One region of the Emergencia sp. JLR.KK010 genome, then DNA from elsewhere that is predicted to be linked to it. Evidence: riboswitches for the same ligand, from Rfam matches in the RefSeq annotation. Region 1 holds a riboswitch; each other region holds the start of a gene.

Region 1 (3,460 bases):
CGCCAAAGTATGGGTTAAAACTTCTGCCGGCGTATCTTTTGCCAGATTTCCTTCTTCTACCCCTGCCTGAATCAATCGGCTGATCGAATCCAGATCAAACTTGAGCTTTCCACGGGGACCTGTCTCCTCCGAAGAAGAAATATCAGACAAACTTCTGATCCACTCCTGAGAAAGCTTATATCCGCTGTCTTCAATATATGCCGAAAAATGCACCATATAATAGATGATTTTTTCTATGAAAGTATCCTGCAGGCTCATGGCCTTATCCAAAACCTCGCTGAAAGCACCATATCCAAGCGCAAATACAATATCCTCTTTCTTCTTAAAATAAGTATAAAAGGTGCCCTTCGAAACACCTGCCAGTGCAGTGATCTCGTCAACTGTCGCCTGAGAAAGTCCTTTCTCTGCGATAATTTTGCTGCCTGCATCCAGCAGTTTTTTCTTTGTTGCAAGGGCAGCAATCTGTCTGCTCGTCATAAGCGTGCCTCCTTTTTCTTTATTATACTGTATAATTGACTATCAGTCAATGACTTATAGTCAATTTTAAAAAAACTGCACTGCTTGATATTTCCTCATCAAACAGCGCAGCTTATCTCTTGCAGCATATGTTTATTTCCTATCCTGCTCCCACAGTTTATCTGCCACCGGCGCCCAGTTCTTTGCATATTCTGTGCACTTTCCACAAAGATGCTCACAGGATTCCGGCGCTTCTAAATCCGTAGATTTTGCTCCGGTCTTCTTTACTAATTCCTGCAGAATTCCTGGGTTTTCCAGCATAGGGCAAGGCCGCAGATGATTGTCATTAAACGGCTGTCCATCACGATATGCAAGAAATAGCGGCTGACGCAAACAATCAAGAAGTGACTTTTCTTTGATATTAGCGCCGGAGTAGTGAATAAATACACAAGGTTCCACGTCTCCGTTGGCATTGATATGGCAATACCTTTCCCCTGCCGCAATGCAGCCATGTACAAACTCTCCATCGTTTTGAAAGTCAATCGCAAATATCTCTTTACCACCTGTAATACCGCGGATTTCCCTGATTTTATCGTGCATATAAACTCTCTGTTCCGGTGTCAAAAGCAGTTCTGTACTCGCATTGACACCCACCGGCATATAATGGAAATACCATGCAAAAACACAGCCTTTATCGATAAGCATATCCAGGAATTCATCACTGGTTACAGTCAAATAGTTCTTGCTCGTATAGCAAATCGACACACCGAAAGGAATTCTCTTTTCATGCATCAAATCCATCGCCGCCAAGGCTTTCTGGAAATGGCCTTCTCCTCTTCTCCCGTCGTTGCTTTCTTCAAAGCCCTCAATGCTAACCGATACAAAGAAATTACCTACTCGAAGAAGGTCGTCACAGAATGCTCCATCAATCAGTGTACCGTTGGTAAACGCATGAAATGCACAATCGCTGTGTTTTTCGCACAGACGGATAATTTCCTTTTTCTTAATCAGCGGTTCGCCGCCGGTGAACAGAAAAGCGTGAATACCCAATTCTTTACCTTCTGTGATAATTCTATCCATATCCTCAAAAGAAAGGTTCATTTTATCGCCATATTCCGCAGCCCAACAACCGGTACAGTGCATATTGCACGCTGTTGTAGGGTCCATCAGAATAATCCATGGAATATTGCACTGGTATTTTTCAGACATTTTCAGAGAAGTCTTGTAACCACGAAAACCAGACTCATATCCAGCATTTAAAGCAACGGTCTTCAAAATATGCGGATCCACATTGCGCAAAATATTTTGTGTATAATGGGTCCACTTGCTATTCGGGTCTTTTGCCAGCTTTCTCAAAAGTTCATAGGAAGAACCTTCCCATGCGTCTCCTAAAATTTTCTCCAGCATATTAATCATAGGAAGCATAACTTCGGTCAAATCCTTTTCCTGTCCCTTGTTGATAATCGACTCCAAGCCTTTTTCGAAGGCTTTTCTTTCCATGATATGTTTTACATCCTTTACCAAAATATTCCACCTCCAGTTTATTCGTCTCTATGAAGATATATTTCCTTTTTTTCGTAACATATTATACTGCACTTTTCAAAAATTAGAACTAGACAATTTCCTGGATTTGACTAATCAAAAGCTGCACCAAAATGGTGCAGCCCATATTTTCTGCATGTCTCCTAACTCAAAGGGCATCGTTCTTACTCACCTTCCCGTTTCCAGGGGCTAGTCTAAAACCCTCGAACAAGAACTCTCCCTTACAGTGGCGGTACCGTGCAGGATTCTCACCTGCTTCCATCTTAGCGCCCAATCCAATCGGGAGAACATGATTTAATAAATATCTTTTTTTACATACCGCAAATAGCCGGCTCCAATCCCAAGCAGCCCAATTACCATCCCGATTGTCACCAGTGTCCCATCGAGACTGCCCGCTGTCACGATATCCGCTCCTTCGCAGTAGGCGAAAGGCGTCACATATTTTAAAAACGCCGCCGCTTCCGCAATGTTGGCAATGAGATTCAGAAAATACATCATAAAAGCGATGCCAAGTCCGGCGCCCACGCTGCCTTTACGTGTGAAAGCAGAAATCCCGAAGCAAATCCCCGCCAGCTCCAGTTGCAGCAGATAATACGCAAGATGCAGCAAATTGATTTCCCTCCAGGGAATCGCTTCACCTACCGCCGCTATAGCGCACACAGAAATCCCATAAACCAGCAGATTCATCGCCGTCACCTGCACCAATACCGCAAGGAGTTTTTCCGTCACGACCCGCCTGCGGCTAATCGGATGGGTCAGCAGGAATTCAGCCGTTCCATCTTTTTCTTCCTTGCTCAAAATGCCAGCCGCGCACAGACAGGCATAGAATGCGCCGCCAAGCCCCAGCACATTCCCACATTCAATAGCATAAAATCCGGTCAGCATGCCGAAGTTCAGACGGTCCATTCCAAAAGCGTCGGAAAAAGAGCCCATGGAAGCAAACACATCGCCAACACTCTCCATCTGTCCTTTCATCTCCGGAAAGAGGAAGATGCAAACTGCCAGAAGAAAAGAAATGGCAGCAGTCCAAATCAAAAACGAAACGCGTCCCTGTCTCAACTCATGTCTAACCAATATCACAGCGCCTCACCATCCTTTTCATAATAGTGAAGAAATACCTCTTCCAAATCCGGCTCAGATACGGCGAGATCCGCAATCTGTCCATCCGCAAGCCTTCTCAGCAACTTGTTCATATCGCCGCTGTAAAGAAAGCTGGTCTGCCCCGCAATCTCTTTCCGGTCACGAATTCCGCAAAGTCCGTCAAGATTTACGCTGCCGCAAACCGCAACACGCCTGGCGCTGGTGCGAGAAAGCGCCTCTACACGATCGCAGGCAATGATCTTCCCTTCACGAATGATTGCGGCACGGCTGCAGTTTCGCTGCACCTCTGACAAAATATGACTGGACAAAAAAATAGTCGTTCCATCTGCATTGCGCTCCCGAAGGATTTCAAAAAATTCTT
Region 2 (3,460 bases), 1.4 Mb from region 1:
AATCCAATTTCCGTTACACTGCGCCGATCATCGAGATCTGCCACAGGCTCACCGCAGTACAAAACCTGCCCCTGCAAATTGCCGTAGGGAATCAAATTTTTCTTCAGTTGTTTCAAAAGAGTGCTTTTTCCGCAGCCCGACTTGCCGCACAGTACGATAAACTCGCTGGGCTCTATAGCAAAACTTACATCCTTTAAGGCGTTACCTTCCGCTAGGGGATAAGAAAAAGTCACATGTTCAAGTCTAATTGTTTCCATTTATATTCTCCTATGATGTCGACAATCATCGGTGCCGCTGATAAAATTGCGTAGCTGATTAAAATCAACGCCGTTGTCAAATCCAACTGCGGAAGGACCAGTTTCGGATAAAAGTACATGTTGGTGACCCCTAGATAAGCACCATAAAATACCGGAGATGCCGTCACTGCCATCAATATCAGCATGGCAATATCTCTTCTCGAAAACTTGAAGAGGTGAAAGCTTGTTCTGCCCTTCAGCCCATAGCCTCTGGCTTCCATAGAGTCAGCACTTTCAATAGATGCTTCCAATGACCATGCAATTAAGATGGATACTTCCTTTAAAAGCTGTCTGGCGCGTCTGATTAAATTTCCTTCGGTATGACTGCGTTTCATGCATTTTTGCCCCAGCGTAATTTCCGCAAAGCGGTTTTTGAGCAGGGGGATAAATCTGAAAATCATGGACAAGGTCAGCCCCAGCACTGGTGCAACTTTTCCGAAGAGGTAAATCAGCTTATCCGCTGTAATAATTACGTTGAAGCAGGAAAACCACACAACCACGGCAATGAGCATAACCGCAGATGCAATACCGTAAACGATAGACTCCGCTGTAATTCTGTTGGTATTGATATACATCAGCACCGTTTCTCCATTGTTGTTGAAAAACATGTTGATAATTACCATGACAAGGAGCATCGCCAGCGAAATCCCAAGGTTTAGCTTCAGGCTCTTAAAGCCTTTGAGCACGAAGGCATAGCTCCAGGAAAATACCAGGCTCACCGCCAAAAAATACGGTGAAATAGAAAACATAGTAATACCCACAACCAGCGCAAAATAGGTAATGTTGACAAGTGGGTGAAAGGAACAAAATTCCGCTGTTTCACCAAGTCCTTTATTTTCCATGGCTCACCTCCTGTGATATGATATCATTATCCTCAGACAATAAAAAAGCTGTAGCACAATGGTGCTACAGTCCGTTTTTTCTGTATCTTCTATCTCGCTTAGCCAATAACCGTCAGCCGCTTTCATATTCCATGCAGGTCTTCTGGCTCAGAGATCATCACACTGCTATCCTTCCCGACGTTTCATCACGAAACGTTAGTGGTTTCTTAGCAGCATTCCTTCAATACAGCGACGGTAACCGCGCAGGACTCACACCTGCTTCCCTCTTAGCTGACAACTTGTCAGAACATGAAATAGTTTCATTCAATTGTTTCTAATGATTTATATACAGTATAGCACAGGCGGAAAGCTTTGTACAGTATAAAACTCTGCTTCCAAATCAGTTTACCATTTTTACAAAGTATTTTCTCAAAACATAGCTGGCAGCCCGTTTCTTCTTTCAGTCTATCATCTTCCAAATTCTGTATTGACTAGGGGATTTTTCCATGATAAAATTAGTATAAGGAGAAAAAGGCAAACTTTTACTATTTTGTCATTTTCTCTTTTTTAGTTTTTGCTGATTTCGTTCAAAGAAAGGGAGAAATATGAAACAAAAATCACAATTACGCCTGACTGATGATCTGGTCTTCTACTTTGTCTATGCATCCGATACAGACGCATCCCGCCATGCACTTATGGCTATGCTGAATCTGGTTCTGGACCGCAAAGATGATCCCATTACAGAGGTTACCGTTCTAAACAGCGTGCACAAAGGCTTCAAACCGAGCGATAAAGGCACGATTATGGACATCCGCGCCAAAACCCATGATGGAGAGCAGTTCAACGTGGAAATGCAGAATAAAGTACAGGATGGCTTCGAAAACCGTATTCTGCTGTATGGCTGCCGCATGACAAATTCTTCATTGGATTCCGGGGAAAACTATGATAAAATGAAGAAAAACGTAGTCATCTCTTTTGTCAACGGCATACAGTTCAGCCATATTCCGGATTTCCATACCCGGTTTATCATGGCAGAGGACACCTACGGGTACCCTCTGACTGACAAGCTGGAAATTCATTTTCTGGAGTTGGGGAAACTGCAGGCGCAAGATCCTTCGCTGATGAGCCCGTTGGAGCAGTTCTGTTCCTATATAAAATACGTTGGTGATGACCAGAAAGAAGACTATGTTGCAAAACTCTTAGAAACTGATGAGGAGGCAATCCATATGTCCGATCGGGTATACAAAAATGTTACAGACGATGAAGTCTTAGAAGTTCTCTTATGGCATGAGGAGATGGCAAAACACGACCGTACTACGGAACGTGATGCAGCCAGACGAGAAGGTCTCGCAGAAGGTAAAGCAGAAGGTATAGAACAGGGCATCGCCGCCCTTATTTTGGATAATCTGGAAGAAGGAAAGACGCAGGTACAGATTCTCTCTAAGCTGCAAAAGCACTTCTCCCTAACCGAGGATAAAGCACAAGAGTACTATTTAAAATATAGCAAGACGTACTAAGCGTTCCCATCCATAAAGAAATATAGAATGAACAAACCCTGCAAGGCGTATGCCTTACAGGGTTTTCATGTTTAGTATTAAGTTGATGTTTGATTATACTAATTCTACGAACACTACTTCAGCGCAATCGCCTCTTCTAGGTCCCAGCTTCAGAATTCTTGTATATCCACCGTTTCTGTCAGCATACTTTGGTGCAATTTCATCAAACAGCTTGCTTACTACGCTTTCGTCGTAGATGTATGCCAGCGCCTGTCTTCTTGCGTGAAGGTCGCCGCGCTTTGCAAGTGTAATCAGCTTTTCTGCTTCTCTTCTAGCTTCCTTAGCTCTGCAGTCAGTAGTAGAAATTCTACCTTCTCTGAGCAGATCAGTTACCAGATTTCTCAGCATAGCTTTTCTGTGAGCAGTAGGTCTGCCCAGTTTTCTATATCCTGGCATATCAATTCTCCTTTCACTTCGTTATTGTCTGTCTATGCAAATGATTAATCGTCGCTTGGTTTGAGACCAAGTCCTAATTCTTCTAATTTTGCTTTCACTTCGTCGAGGGACTTCTTACCAAGGTTTCTAACCTTCATCATATCCTCTTCGGTGCGTTCGGTTAATTCTTCAACAGTGTTGATTGCAGCTCTCTTCAGGCAGTTGAAAGAACGAACGGAAAGTTCCAATTCATCAATTGTCATTTCCAGCGCTTTTTCTTTCTGGTCTTCTTCTTTTGCAACCATGATTTCCATACCGTCGGTAGAATCATCCAGCTGAATGAAGAGATTCAGGTGTTCCTGCATAATCTTCGCTCCTATGGATACGCCTTCTTCCGGCGTGATGGAACCAT
Region 3 (3,460 bases), 750 kb from region 1:
TATAAGATTCCTGATTTAGAACTGGAATATATCAATATGCTGGAAGCAGTTAGAAATTTTGCTCATGAAATAGGACGAAGTCCTCTTCATGGAGAAATTGAACAGGCTGTTAAGCAGGCGCTCATAGAGCGATGCGGCTCCTGGCGCAATGCGCTGTTTCAGATTGATTTGGAACCGGTCCTCCGAATGGAGCCTTTTCACGATATTTATATCGACCATAGAATGACAGAAAATCGAAGGCATCATTCTGACAGTCTCTATGGCTGCTATTATAAGGTATTGAATCTGGATGAAGATGATAGAAAGCGCCTTGGTATGGTAAAAGATATCTATCTGAAAAACGGAAAAATTCCTATGAAAAAGGAAGTGCCAAGACAGCTGCGGCAGGATTTGCACGAAAAATGCGGTTCCTGGGGTAACGTTCTCTATCAGATTGGCGTTACGCCAAAGGAATACTACGAGGAGAAAAATAAAAAGAAAAATAGTAATCAAGGAAAGTAAGAGGAATAAAAAGATGAATCAGAAACAAGACACCGCGATTCTGGTAGTCAGCTTTGGCACCAGCTATAACGAAAATAGAAAGGTCACAATAGATGCTATTGAGCAGGCAGTTGCGGATGCTTTTTCAGATTATCCGGTGCGGCGTGCTTTTACCAGTCAGATGATTATTAATAAGCTAAAGAAAAGAGATGGACTTCATATCGACAACGAAGCTGAGTCACTGCAGCATGCAGCAGCAGATGGATTCAGAAAGCTGGTGATACAGCCGACACATTTGATGAATGGAACAGAGTATCACGACCTTCTGCGCGATGTGGAAAAACATAGAGATCTTTTTGCAGCTGCAGTACTTGGAGAACCTCTTTTAACTGATAAAGAGGATTTTGAGAAAGTTGCAGCTGCCATGGTGGAAGACACAAAAGAGCATACGGATGAAAAGACGGCCGTGGTGTTGATGGGACATGGAACAGGTGTTGAGGCAAACAGGGTATACTTTGATTTGCAAGATGAGCTCAGAAAACAGGGACACCACAACTATTTTATCGCAACTGTGGAAGCGGTACCAACGCTGGAAGATATTCTTCCTGCCTTAAAGGAAGGCGGTTATGAAAAAATTGTGCTGCAGCCTTTAATGATTGTTGCAGGCGATCATGCCAATAACGATATGGCAAGTGATGATGAAGATTCATGGAAAACGATTCTGGAAAAAGAGGGCTATGCGGTGCAGTGTGTACTGCGAGGCATGGGGCAGATTCCTGCAATCAGAGAAATTTTTGCGCAGCATACAGCAAGGGCATTTGAAAAGCTTAAATAAGCATCCCGATAAACGGCTGCTTCAAGCTGGTGCAAATTGCAGTTGACAGCCGAAAACGATTGTAATATAATTCTGTTAAACAACTTGAAAATATTGGTTGATAAAATCGTAATATGGAATCAGGTGAGAGTCCTGAACAGTCCTGCTGCCGTAATGACGGAGTTTTTATGCAAGGCATATGGCCGGTCACTGGGAATCGTTCCTGGGAAGGCGCATAAGAGCGTTGACGTCAGAGTCGGAAGACATCCCAATATTTTACCATGAAAGTCACAGGATATGAGTTTTAGGGTAATAATAGTAAATTCTTCGGCGGCTGGACTCCCAAAACGGAAAAGAAGGAGACAGTGCGAAGAGTTTTACTTAATGCAAGATAAATTTGAACCCGAATCCTGTGGATTCGGGTTTTTCTATTGCAACATTATTCATTGCAGGAAAAGCCTGCAGAAAGGATAATATGGAGAAGTTTACCGTCAAAAATGGAAAAAAACTAAAATACGGTTTTACAACCGGAAGTTGCGCTGCTGCTGCAGCTGCAGCGGCAGCGGCTATGCTTTTTTCTGGAGAGAAAGTCTCTGAGGCGGAGGTTATATTGCCTGCAGGAGAGAAAACGACCATGCAGGTCAGTGAAATAGATATAGATAAGGGTACGGTTTGCTGCACGGTGATAAAAGACGGAGGCGATGACCCTGATGCAACCCATGGCGCAGGAATTTCAGCCTGTGTCAGCAAGGAGCCGATTTCATCGGGAACTTTAGCAGAAACTCGAGATCGTATTACCTTGCTGGGCGGCTGCGGCATAGGCATTATTACAGCAAAAGGCCTGCAGTGCAGCGTAGGAGAGCCTGCCATCAACCCGGTGCCGAGGCAGATGATCTTTGAAAATGTGCAAAGGATACGCAGGAAGTACGGAAAAGAGGAGGAACCTATATATATAGAAATTTCTGTGCCTTGCGGTGCGGAGATTGCAAAAAAAACATATAACCCAAGACTTGGGATTGTTGGGGGGATTTCTATTCTGGGAACGACAGGTATTGTCGATCCTATGAGTGAAAAGGCTCTTGTCGATACGATTAAGACTGTGATCGACAAACAGTATCAGGAGAATCCGAAGCGGATTCTTATCGCCCCGGGAAATTACGGCAGGGAATTTTGCCGTGAGTATCTGGGACTGGATATCGCAAAGGCTGTATCCATCTCTAACTATATTGGAGAAGCTTTGGATTACATTAAGTTTAAGGGGTTTGAGGAAATACTTCTGGTAGGCCATACAGGCAAGCTGATCAAGCTGGCAGCAGGGATTATGAATACCCATTCCTCTTACGCTGATGGCAGAATGGAGATTATCGGTATGCATAGTGCCGTTTGCGGTGCTGACTGCGATACTGTAAAAGCAATTGCAGAGTGTATTACCACCGATGAGGCGTTTGCTCTGATTCAGGAAAAAAATTATTATGAGGAAGTAAAAGCAAGGATTTTGGAAAAGGTTCTGTACCATCTCCATTTCAGGCTGAAAGGACAGGTGAAAGTTGAGACGGTATTGTTTACTACAGATCGAAACCATATTATGAAAAGCCCTGGTGCAGACCGGCTTGCTGAAATGATACGAAAGGATATGAAACAGATATGAGTGGAAAATTTTATGCAGTAGGACTGGGACCGGGAGATCCACAGCTGCTTACAATGAAAGCCATCAATGTAATGAAAGACTGTCATGTTATTGCAGTGCCAAGAAGCGGAGCAGCAGAAAACGTGGCGCTGAAAATTGCGGGAGATTACATCTTGGACAAGGAAATCCTGGAATGCGATATGCCCATGATTAAAGATAAAGAAGAGCTTAATCGCTGTCACGAGAGGTCTGCTGATGCCATTTCCGAAATTTTAGAGCAGGGAAAGGATGTGGCGTTTCTGACCTTAGGAGATCCGGCAATTTACAGCACAGTCATGTACGTGCATAGAAAACTCGCCCAGCGGGGTTATCAGACAGCAATGGTGCCGGGCGTTCCGTCCTTCTGCGGTGCGGCGGCCAGTCTGAATATATCTCTTTGCGAACGTGAGGAAATGCTGCACATCATTCCGGCGACCTATAAAGGAAGTCAGGCGGAAGAACTGGAAGGCACGAAAGTGCTGATGAAGTCAGGCAAAACC
Region 4 (3,460 bases), 1.3 Mb from region 1:
AGGTGGTTTCCAGCACTTGTTTGCCCAGGGAATAGCCGGTATCCTCGCCCATAAAATTGTCCAGAAAAATATCCAGATCAAAAGCACCGAGAAAAATAACAAATAGAATAAATGCAAGAATGGGGATGATTTTGGCGATGACGATAATCGTGTTAATGGTAACCGCTTCCTGCACGCCTCCCATCACAAGAAAAGTAAAGCCCCAAACCACAATAGATGCGCAGACGATGGAAGCCAGATTGTTGCCGCCGGCAAACAAGGGCATGAACTGACCCAACGCAGCGAAGAGCAGTGTCGCAAAAGACACTTGCGATAGAATCGCACTAATCCAATAGCCCCAGGCGGAGTTAAATCCGATGTAAGCGCCGAAACCCTCTTTTGCATAGGCAAAAATGCCGCTTTTCAGAGAGGGTCTTACGATACTGAGCCTGTTGAAGCACATGGCAAGGCTGTACATGCCGATACCGGCGATGGCCCAGCCAATAAGTACAGAAAGAGTGCCTGCGCCGTTTCTTGCCATATCGCTGAACATGTTGAAAACGCCGCTTGCCAGCGTTGTACCGATGGCAAAAAAAGTTAGTTTAAAAAGTCCAAGACCTTGTTTGTCCTGCATGATAAATTCCTCGCAATCAAATAAAGTTACTGATACTATGTGCAGAAGGCGAATTGCTTATACGTAGAAAGACGCAGAAACTTGTTTTGCGAGATACAATTTTGTGGTAAGATACCAAGTGAGAAAGAGAGAAGAAATATGACTGATACATTAATCATAATTATAAAATGTCTTGCGGCGGTTTTGGTCGGCGTTTTCGCAGGAAACGGCGCAGTATATTTCTTTAACAAAATGCCGGCGCAGTGGCTTTGCGACTATGACGAGGAGCCATCCGATGCACTGAAAGATCCATATACACAGCGCATCAAAAGTTACCCATGGAAATTTATCCTTACCATGCTGTTTGTTGTCATTGATATTAAATTGGTAATAGACGATTGGCAGTTTGCGGTGGCGGCAGTTTGCAGTCTTTGGCTGCTTTTGGAAATTGCTGTGGCTGATGCTAAGTATCGGATTGTACCAGATCAGCTGGTACTGCTTCTTGCGGTAACCGCCATGGGATTTATTGCCTTTCATGATGGATGGAAAGACTGTTTGTACGGAGGGCTTGCCGGATTTGGTAGTATGGGTGCCACTGCACTACTTGGCAAGCTGGCGTATCGCAGAGATACTCTTGGCGGTGGAGATATCAAGCTTTTTGCGGCGCTGGGTTTGATTGCCGGGCTTCGGGGAATACTGCTGATATTTGTGATGACTACACTCTTTAGTGCTGGGCATCTAATCTGGCTTCTTGTGAGAAAGAAAATCCAACGCACTGATACTGTTGCGATGGCGCCGTATATTGCACTGGCCGCGGCAATCCATTTGATTTTTTTGTGGGATTACATGCTGGTGCTACTGCTATAAGAGAGCCTTGACAATCTTCTCTGATAAGGGTAGAATATATTACAATTGAATAAAATGTCAGAATAATTTCGTGTTCTTTCCAAGACTTAAGTGTTTGTACTTCGTCTTGAGAAAGCTAAGATGGAAGCAGGTGAGAGTCCTGCGCGGTCCCGCCACTGTGAGACGTGAGTTCTGCCTATAATGCCACTGGAGCCAATATGGCCTTTGGGAAGGAAGACAGAACGGTTTAGCGTTGAGCCAGGAGACATGCACGAGAGGACAACTTGTAGATGTCGGAGGAACATTTAGAAGTATTTTTTGTACAGGAATACGGACTGTGAGAAAGTGGAGAATGCTTTTTTACAGTCTTTTTATTTTGTATAGATCACCGGTAAGGTGTTTAGATAAATGATGAATTGAAGAAAGAGAGGAAAGGACATGAGAAGAAAAACAGGGAACCGTTTTCTGGTAGTGTTTCTAATCGTGACGATGCTGATCAGTATGGCGCCGGCAGGCGTTTTTGCTGCAGATATACCAGAAGCACAGACTGTATCAGAGATAACAGGATCGGGTACAGAAGCAGATCCTTATTTAATTTCTGACGGGCGGCAGTTGTCATCGCTGGGTGGAACCACACTGACCGGCTGTTATCGTCTTACGGCGGATATCGATATGGAGGGTATCGATATGCGGCCGATTAACGGCTTGAGAAGCGGAACCTTTGACGGAGGCGGATTTGCGATTAAAAATCTCAGCATTACGTCTTCGGGAAATACCGGACTGTTTGCAGAACTGGGAAGCGGCGCAGAGGTTACCGGAGTAATGCTGGAGAATTGCAGTATTACCAATGCAGTATCCAGCGGCTCCGGCTATGGCGTTGGCGCACTGGCAGGAAAAATAAGCGGCGCTGCGAGTATCAGTAATTGCGGTGTTTTAAATGGAACTATTGTGTGTACCACCAGTCAGGCGGTTAATATGGGCGGTTTAGTTGGCTATATCGGAGATAATTGCACCATAGAAAGCTCCTTTGCAAGGGCAGAACTGACAGCGGGCAGCTACGCATACAGTTCTTCCTATCTGGGCGGACTTGTGGGAAATATCAGCGGCTACTGCAGCTGGACTGTGGCAGATTGTTATGCGGATGTTTCCATCGACACAAAAAACGGGTCAGGCGCGGGACTTATTGGACAGATTGGTAATTCGTACAGCGCATATACTCGTACTATAAAAAATTCTTATGCAGCAGCGGACATGGTAGGAAAAGATGCGTATCTTTATGGATTTGCCTATGCTGGATCTTCTTCTTGTGCTGTAGATATTGAAAACTGTTACTATGACAGTACGAAGTATACAGGAGATCAAGCGACAAATCTGAGATTGGCAGCTATTGAGGGAAAATCTACAGAAGAAATGGAGAGTCTTGCAGGACAACTGGGCGGCAGCTTTCAGAATCAGACGGGAAGCTATCCGATTCTGAAATGGCAGGATCCCAATGCTACTTACAGTATCACTCTGCAGTTAGTGCCGGAAAATGCTAAACTCATCTTTGACGGTGAAGAACAGCAAGAAAACGAAGACGGCGTGTACACCTTCTCATCTCTTCCATCAGGAAGTTCTCATTCTTACTGTGTGTCTCAGAGAGATGACATTACAGATTACGGCGACAGGGAAGGCACTATCGTCATAGGCAAAAAAGACATCACTCAGAAGATTACGCTGGAACAAAATGTTTATGATATGTCCTTCAGTCTGGTTCCGGGGGAAGCAGACCTTCTGGTAAAGGATGCTGATGGAGAAGCTCTGACGCCAAAGGATGCACAGAAGCACATTTACGAAGTAGTAAACGGTACGTATACCTATGCAGTGAGCTCCTTTGGCTATGCTCCGAAGGAAGGCGAAGTCACAATTGACAGAGCTGCAAAAGAGACGGAAATTGCGTTAAAAGCAAACCCTATATACACAGTTACTTTTAATTATGGCGATGAGCTCTACGGACAGGAAATTGAAAATGGCAAATTGACC

Evidence for each region. Region 1 has a riboswitch for cobalamin ahead of V1225_RS12930 (radical SAM protein). Riboswitches for the same ligand answer to the same signal wherever they lie in the genome.
Region 2: it holds a riboswitch for cobalamin, as region 1 does, so the genes downstream of both, V1225_RS04790 (energy-coupling factor transporter transmembrane component T) here and V1225_RS12930 (radical SAM protein) in region 1, are expected to answer to the same signal.
Region 3: it holds a riboswitch for cobalamin, as region 1 does, so the genes downstream of both, cbiD (cobalt-precorrin-5B (C(1))-methyltransferase CbiD) here and V1225_RS12930 (radical SAM protein) in region 1, are expected to answer to the same signal.
Region 4: it holds a riboswitch for cobalamin, as region 1 does, so the genes downstream of both, V1225_RS04340 (DUF4430 domain-containing protein) here and V1225_RS12930 (radical SAM protein) in region 1, are expected to answer to the same signal.

The regions. Positions count from the first base shown of each region.
Region 1 is NZ_CP143550.1:2,681,759-2,685,218, forward strand. It holds gene V1225_RS12925 (TetR/AcrR family transcriptional regulator) at 1-477, opposite strand, end outside; gene V1225_RS12930 (radical SAM protein) at 610-1,980, opposite strand; cobalamin riboswitch at 2,114-2,306, opposite strand; gene V1225_RS12935 (ABC transporter permease subunit) at 2,293-3,078, opposite strand; gene V1225_RS12940 (ABC transporter ATP-binding protein) at 3,075-3,460, opposite strand, start outside.
Region 2 is NZ_CP143550.1:1,008,340-1,011,799, reverse strand. It holds gene V1225_RS04795 (ABC transporter ATP-binding protein) at 1-257, opposite strand, end outside; gene V1225_RS04790 (energy-coupling factor transporter transmembrane component T) at 230-1,138, opposite strand; cobalamin riboswitch at 1,253-1,445, opposite strand; gene V1225_RS04785 (Rpn family recombination-promoting nuclease/putative transposase) at 1,723-2,634, shown strand; gene rplQ (50S ribosomal protein L17) at 2,728-3,069, opposite strand; gene V1225_RS04775 (DNA-directed RNA polymerase subunit alpha) at 3,114-3,460, opposite strand, start outside.
Region 3 is NZ_CP143550.1:1,930,814-1,934,273, forward strand. It holds gene V1225_RS09235 (hypothetical protein) at 1-501, shown strand, start outside; gene V1225_RS09240 (sirohydrochlorin cobaltochelatase) at 515-1,315, shown strand; cobalamin riboswitch at 1,393-1,582, shown strand; gene cbiD (cobalt-precorrin-5B (C(1))-methyltransferase CbiD) at 1,770-2,942, shown strand; gene cobI (precorrin-2 C(20)-methyltransferase) at 2,939-3,460, shown strand, end outside.
Region 4 is NZ_CP143550.1:917,149-920,608, forward strand. It holds gene V1225_RS04330 (basic amino acid/polyamine antiporter) at 1-613, opposite strand, end outside; gene V1225_RS04335 (A24 family peptidase) at 752-1,459, shown strand; cobalamin riboswitch at 1,537-1,728, shown strand; gene V1225_RS04340 (DUF4430 domain-containing protein) at 1,877-3,460, shown strand, end outside.